Regions from separate parts of the Formicincola oecophyllae genome, predicted to be linked through region 1. Evidence: riboswitches for the same ligand, from Rfam matches in the RefSeq annotation. Region 1 holds a riboswitch; the other holds the start of a gene.

Region 1 (3,409 bases):
CAAGAAAACCCGTTTCATCTCAGCAGGCAGGTAACGTTCAAAACGTGCCAGGAAGCCCTGGTGGTCTGGACGTACCATAAAGGCGGCCAGCAAGCCGCGCAGCACGGCTAGGCCTTCCCAACCACGGGGCGGCAAAGGAACCATGGCAGCCAACATGCGCCCATCACGCACCATGGCTTCACCAGCCTGCACTTGCAGACCACGCGCGCCACTACCCAAGCAGAACTCATAATGGCCATGCCAATTGGCCAAACGCTGCCCCATGATGGTGGGTTCACTGGCCAAGGGGTCCGCTGGCGGTTCCTTCAGCCAGCATTCCATCAAGCGGCGCGCCAACAGGCGGGCATCATTGTTGCCCAGGGCGCGCAAGTCCCGCAACCACTCGAAACTGTACAACCAGGGCTTGATGGCCTCTGGGGCTTGTTCGCGCCAAGGTTGGAGGCCATCCAACCTGGGCAGCTTGTACAGGCCAAGGCTTGTGGCGGCTTTGCCCATCACCAAGCGCGCGCCACGCTCAGCATCACCTGTGATGATGTCCTGGTAAATGTAATGGGGCGCACCCCCTTTCCAGCCACGCGGCATGCGGGCCACAGCCAGCTTCAACCAACGCCATCCTTTGATTATAGGCACAGGGCGGGGTTGTCCTTCAGTCCAGCACAGGCGGCATCGCCGCCCCCTCAAGGGCGTTGATGGCCGCTGCGCGGTCAGGGTGGCCAAAAACGGCTGAACCCGCCACCAACATGCGTGCGCCAGCGTCCGTCACCAAGGCTGTGGTTGCTGGATTGACGCCACCATCAACCCCCACGATTACCTCATGGCCATCAGCCGCCTTTTGCTGGGCCGCCATGCGGGCGATGCGGCGAATCTTAGGCAGTTGGGCCGGCATGAACTTCTGCCCACCAAAGCCTGGGTTCACGGTCATGACCAGAATGCTGTCCACCATGCCCATGATTTCGCTCAACGCTTCCACAGGGGTGGCTGGGCACAAGGCCACACCAGCACGGCAGCCCAATTCCTTAATGACCTGAAGCGTGCGGTTGAGGTGCCAATTGCCTTCAACATGAACCGTGATTTGATCAGCGCCGGCATCAGCCACAGCCTTGAGGTGGGGATCAGCATCCTCCACCATCAGATGGGCATCGAAAAAGGCCTTGCTGTGAGGGCGCAGCGCTTTGATGACAGGCATCCCGAAGGAGATGTTCGGCACAAACCGGCCATCCATGACGTCCAAATGCACCCAAGGGGCTGTTTCAATGCTGGCCAGCTCAGATTGCAAATTGGCGAAATCCGCAGCTAAAAGGCTGGGGGCGACAATGACCGGTGCGGTTGCTGGCGCCTTAGCCCAGGCTGGGAAGGGACTGCGGTGCGCTTTCTGTGTGGTGGGCTGTGTCATGATTCCTTTGTAGCAGGGTTTTTAGGCAACAAGGCAAGATTGATGGATGTTCTGGGCTTTATTTTGCCCCCGTGCCGCTTGCCGCCCCCAGGAGGCAAACATTATAAAAAGCCGTTCCCAGGGGCGTCCCAAAAACGGGGCTGAGACGGCATGGCGCCGAAACCCTTTGAACCTGATCCGGCTCATACCGGCGAAGGGACAGGAATGATCGCCCATGGCCCAGCCTTTGCCGCCATGACGCCAGGCACCTGAATTTTTCGCTTTGCAACCGGATCTTTTCACTCGCCCAGGGAGAGAAGATTCTTGCCGCCACTCCAGCGTTCCCCATCTTCAAGGCCACGCCCATCGTTGGTGCTTGTGGTTCCCTTGGCTATCATGGCAGGCGTCACCTTAGCCACCATCCGCGCTGCGAAAGCTGCCCCTGCAGCCAAATCCCATGCTGTGCAGCAACAGGGCGGGGCTGAGACGATCGTCACCCGTTCCCACCTACTGCGGAACATCATTGGCGGTGGCTTGCTAGCCCCACAGAATGGCGTTCAGGAAAAATCAGCTGTCGGCCAGCCTTACATTTCCATCCAGGCGCCCACTGCCAACGCCTTCCAACTGGTGCAGAACCTGCCAGGGGCCAATGTGGCCAGTTCAGACCCTTACGGCATGTCGCCCCAGACCACGATATCTATCCATGGCCTTGGTGGTGATGAGATCGGCTATGTCCTTGAAGGCATACCTATGGGGGATGCTGCCAACTACGGTGGCACCCCAGACCAGTTCGCTGACGCTGAGAACTACGCCCAGGTGGCTATTCAGCAAGGCGCCAGCGACCTGGACAGCCCTGTTGTGGATTCAGCTGGCGGGCTGATGAGCATGACCTACCTTGACCCTTCCTTTAAACGGGGGGGGATGGCCTCCTTCTCCTATGGGTCCTGGAACGGCAGCCGTGGCTTCATCCGCCTGGAAACTGGCGAGATTGGCTCAACAGGCATTAGGGGGTTCGTTTCCTACTCCAACACGCATTCAGACAATTGGCGCGGCCCCGGCACCAACAGCCGCCAGCATGTTGATTTCAAATTCCTGAAGGAATGGGGGCAGTCGCGGGTCTCCTTCCTAGGGTCGTGGAACAAGACTGATACAGCCTACCTGCCCAAAACCACCCTTGCCGGCTGGCGGGAGGATGGCATCCATTCAGGCGAGCTGGCACGCCATTACGATGCTGCCAACCCAGAGAAAGGCGCCCAGTACTGGAAGCTGTGGCGTGACCCCGAGCAAACGCTCTATTTGGGGGCGCCAGCTCATGTTGAGTTGGGCAGTGGCTTTTCGCTTGACATAAAACCTTATGCCCAGGGCGCCATGGGCAACTGGCCCAGTGCTGACACCCTTGAAGACGCCGGCCTGCCATCAGGCCCCCATCAAAGCCCTGTCGTGCGGGAGGACTGGACGCAGAAAACATGGCGTTCTGGCGTCACCACCAGCGCCCATTACCAAAACCGTTTCCAAGGCGGCCACAACGACGCCTTCATCGGTTACTGGTACGACTACGTCGATGACAGCGAGAAAATGCCCTACACTGCTGTGGACAGCCAAGGCCGCACTCCTAATCCCTGGAGCCTGAACAACCACCACCACATGCGTGACGACATGGGCCAGGTCATTTTAGGGGCGAACTACCACACCATCACCCAGACCAACGCCATTTTCATTGGCGACCATCTCTCGCTGCTGGGCAACAGGCTGCTGATTGATGCTGGCTTCAAGGAAGTGATGATGACGCGCCAAGGGACGGACGGCAGCCCCTCCCAAGCGGGGGCTGGCTACCCCTATCATGTTGGCCAAAGCGTCAGCGAACCTTTGCCGCGTTTTGGGATGCGGTGGAAAATCACCAAGCACGACCAGATCTTCCTCAACGCCACCACGAATTTCCGCCTTCCTGCCGTCACCGCTTACTACAATGCTGACAGCAGCCATGGCATGAAGCCTGAGTACTCTATTTCTGAAGCCATCGGTTACCGCCATGATGGC
Region 2 (3,409 bases), 320 kb from region 1:
CGTGAAGGCTTTGAGCTGACCATTGGGCGCCCGCGTGTGCTGTTCCGCAACAACCCTGAGACTGGCGAACGCGAGGAGCCCTTTGAAGAGGTGCTCATTGATGTTGACGAGCCCTACTCCGGCGTCGTGGTGGAGAAGATGTCCCTCCGCAAAGGCGTGATGCAGGACATGCGCCCCTCCGGCGGCGACAAGGTGCGCTTGACGTTCCTCATCCCCTCACGCGGGTTGATTGGCTATTACGGTGAATTCCTGACCGACACGCGCGGCACGGGCATCATGAACCGCCTGTTCCACGGCTACCTGCCTTATGCCGGCCCGATTGAGGGGCGCCGCAATGGCGCGCTGATTTCTGGCGAGGATGGCCAGACGACCGCTTATGCCCTTGACGCCCTCAAGGACCGTGGCGTGCTGTTCGTTGACGCTGGCGAAACCGTCTACACGGGCATGGTGCTGGGCGAGCACTCCCGCGAGAACGACCTGGACGTTAACCCGGTGCGCGGCAAGAAGCTCACCAACATGCGTGCTTCAGGCAAGGATGACGCTGTGCAGCTGGCCCCGCCGCGCCGCATGTCGCTGGAGCAGGCCATCGCCTACATCGATGATGATGAGCTGGTGGAGGTCACCCCATCTGTCGTGCGTATCCGTAAGCGCTACCTTGACCCCAATGAGCGCAAAAAGCAGGCCCGCAAAAAGCAGGACTGAGCGCTTTGAACGGTGCTCCCCATGCCCAGCTGGGCATGGGGTTGGAAAGGCCCTTCCGGCAGGAGGGGCCTTTTTTATGTCTCAATGTTAGGGGAAAGGTTTGGATGGAAAACTGAAACCAGCCATGCGCCGCCTGGTGCGCGCTTTGGATTGACGCCCCAGCTGGGGTGGAATAAGCTTTTCCTGTTCCGAGGGGCGTCCCACTGTAATGTGGGGCTGAGAGGGCGACACGCCAAACCCTTTGAACCTGATCCGGGTCATGCCGGCGAAGGGAACGGAGTTAACGTGATGCAGGCCACCATGCCGCACACCAAGGCTGGGCAGTTTAAGCTTGGCGCACCAGAAGGTGCGTTGGGGTGCTGTCACGTGCCATCTTCACCAAACGCCACTATTCCTGCAGCCAACCAGCCCCAGCCTGCCCAGCAGGTTGCATGGGCCTTCAGCCGCAGGGCCACACCCCGGGTCTTTTCCATTGACCGCCATGGAGAAGAACCTTGTCCACTAACGACACCTTCCCAGTTTCTGGGCCAGATGGCCTGAAACTGTCTGAAAGCACCACAGGGCCTTTGCCTGGCTCTGCGAAGATTCACCGCTCCGCCCCAGGACGCCCTGACATCAAGGTGCCTTTCAGGCGCATTGAGTTGGGCGGGGGTGAAAAGCCCATCCTGCTTTACGATTCATCAGGCCCGTTCACAGGGCAGGAACCAATTGACCTGGCCCAAGGGCTGCCCCCTGCGCGCAGCTGGCTGGAGGGGCGTGGCCTTGAAGCGCGCCAAGCCCTAGCCCCTCAGGGGCTTGAACACCCAGCGCCACGCACCATCCGCCGCCGCCCTGAGGGGGACGAGGCGCCGTTCACGCAGCTGGAATGCGCGCGCGCTGGCATTGTGACCGATGAAATGGTTTACGCTGCCGCCCGTGAGGAGGTCTCCCCCACCTGGCTGCGCGATGAGATCGCCGCTGGTCGCGCCGTCCTGCCAGCCAACGTGAACCACCCAGAGCTTGAGCCCATGGTCATTGGGCGCAAGTTCCGTACCAAAATCAACGCGAATTTCGGCAATTCCGCCCTCTCAGGTGCAGGCCCTGCCTCCATGGCTGATGAGGTGGAGAAAATGGCCTGGGCCATCCGCTGGGGTTCTGACACCGTCATGGATTTGTCAACAGGGCAGCACATCAGCCCTTTGCGCAGCTGGATCATGCGCAATGCTCCTGTGCCTGTGGGCACTGTGCCACTTTACGAGGCGCTGGAGCGCGCTGATGGCGACCCGCTGAAGCTGAACTGGGAGGATTTCAGGGACGTCCTGATTGAGCAGGCAGAGCAAGGCGTGGATTACTTCACCATTCATGCAGGGTTGCGCCTTGCCCATGTGCCGCTGACGGCGTCGCGCGTGTGCGGCATCGTCAGCCGTGGTGGCGCCATCATGGCGCGCTGGTGCTTGGCTGGGCACAGGGAAAGCTTCCTTTATGAGCATTTCAGGGACATATGCGCTCTGTGCCGCCGCTACGACATTACCTTGTCATTGGGTGACGGGCTGCGCCCAGGAGCCATCGCTGACGCCAATGACGCAGCCCAGTTCGCTGAGCTGGAGACATTGGGTGAACTAACCAAGATCGCCCATGAGATGGGCTGCCAGGTGATGATCGAGGGCCCAGGCCACGTGCCCATGGATAAGATCGCTGACAATGTCAGCAAGAAGGACGCCTTCTGCGGTGACGTGCCGTTTTACACGCTTGGTCCGCTCACCACGGATGTGGCGCCTGGCTATGACCATATCACCTCCGCCATTGGTGCGGCCATGATCGCCTGGCATGGCACGGCCATGCTTTGCTACGTCACCCCCAAGGAACATCTGGGCCTGCCCGACCGTGATGACGTCAAGGAAGGTGTGATCGCCTACAGAATCGCCGCCCACGCTGCCGATTTGGCCAAGGGGCTGCCTGGCGTTCAGGCCCATGATGACGCCATGAGCAGGGCGCGGTTCGCCTTCCGCTGGCATGACCAGTTCAACCTGGCCCTCGACCCAGAGCGGGCCCGTGCGTTCCATGACGGCACATTGCCGAAGGAAGCCCAGAAGTCAGCCCATTTCTGCTCCATGTGCGGGCCTAGGTTCTGCTCCATGAAAATCTCCCAGGATGTACGTGACGAAGCGGCCCGCCAGCAAGGCATGGAAGCGAAAAGCGCTGAATTTGCAGCGCAGGGGGGCAAGCTCTATGTCGCGGCTTGAACACCCCATGCCACAACCTGTGTCACCAACTGCCCTGAAGGGGCCAAGCGTTGCCGTGGTGGGCGCTGGGGTTGGTGGGCTGGTCACGGCCACGGCCCTTCTGGATGCTGGCTGCGCTGTGACGCTTTATGAACGTGACCGGGAAGTGGGGCCTGGCTGCTGCTCCTGGATGTCTGGTGGCATGTTGGCGCCCTGGTGCGAGAAGGCCGACACAGACCCAGAGGTGGTCGCGCGTGGCGTCATGGCGCTTGATTGGTGGGAAGGCCACGTGGACGCTTTTGAGCGCCATGGCTCCCTGGTGCTGTCCTCCAAGCGTGACCGTAGCGAAATCGCCACCTACGCAAGCCGCACCACCGCCCATGAAAGCCTTGATGGTGCTGCTATTACAGCGCTTGAGCCAGATTTGGCCAGGCTTTACCAGGATGGCCTGTTCTACCCACGTGAAGGTCACCTTGACCCGCGTGAGGCCCTTTTGGAACTGGCAC

Evidence for each region. A riboswitch is a leader RNA that binds a small molecule or an ion and turns the genes downstream of it on or off. The one in region 1 is predicted to bind thiamine pyrophosphate.
Region 2: it holds a riboswitch for thiamine pyrophosphate, as region 1 does, so the genes downstream of both, thiC (phosphomethylpyrimidine synthase ThiC) here and E3E12_RS03845 (TonB-dependent receptor) in region 1, are expected to answer to the same signal.

What each region holds. Positions count from the first base shown of each region.
Region 1 is NZ_CP038231.1:855,886-859,294, forward strand. Features, by position in the region: gene E3E12_RS03835 (heparinase II/III family protein) at 1-603, opposite strand, end outside; gene rpe (ribulose-phosphate 3-epimerase) at 647-1,393, opposite strand; TPP riboswitch at 1,503-1,610, shown strand; gene E3E12_RS03845 (TonB-dependent receptor) at 1,769-3,409, shown strand, end outside.
Region 2 is NZ_CP038231.1:1,179,432-1,182,840, forward strand. Features, by position in the region: gene typA (translational GTPase TypA) at 1-702, shown strand, start outside; TPP riboswitch at 884-994, shown strand; gene thiC (phosphomethylpyrimidine synthase ThiC) at 1,197-2,924, shown strand; gene E3E12_RS05315 (FAD-dependent oxidoreductase) at 2,932-3,409, shown strand, end outside.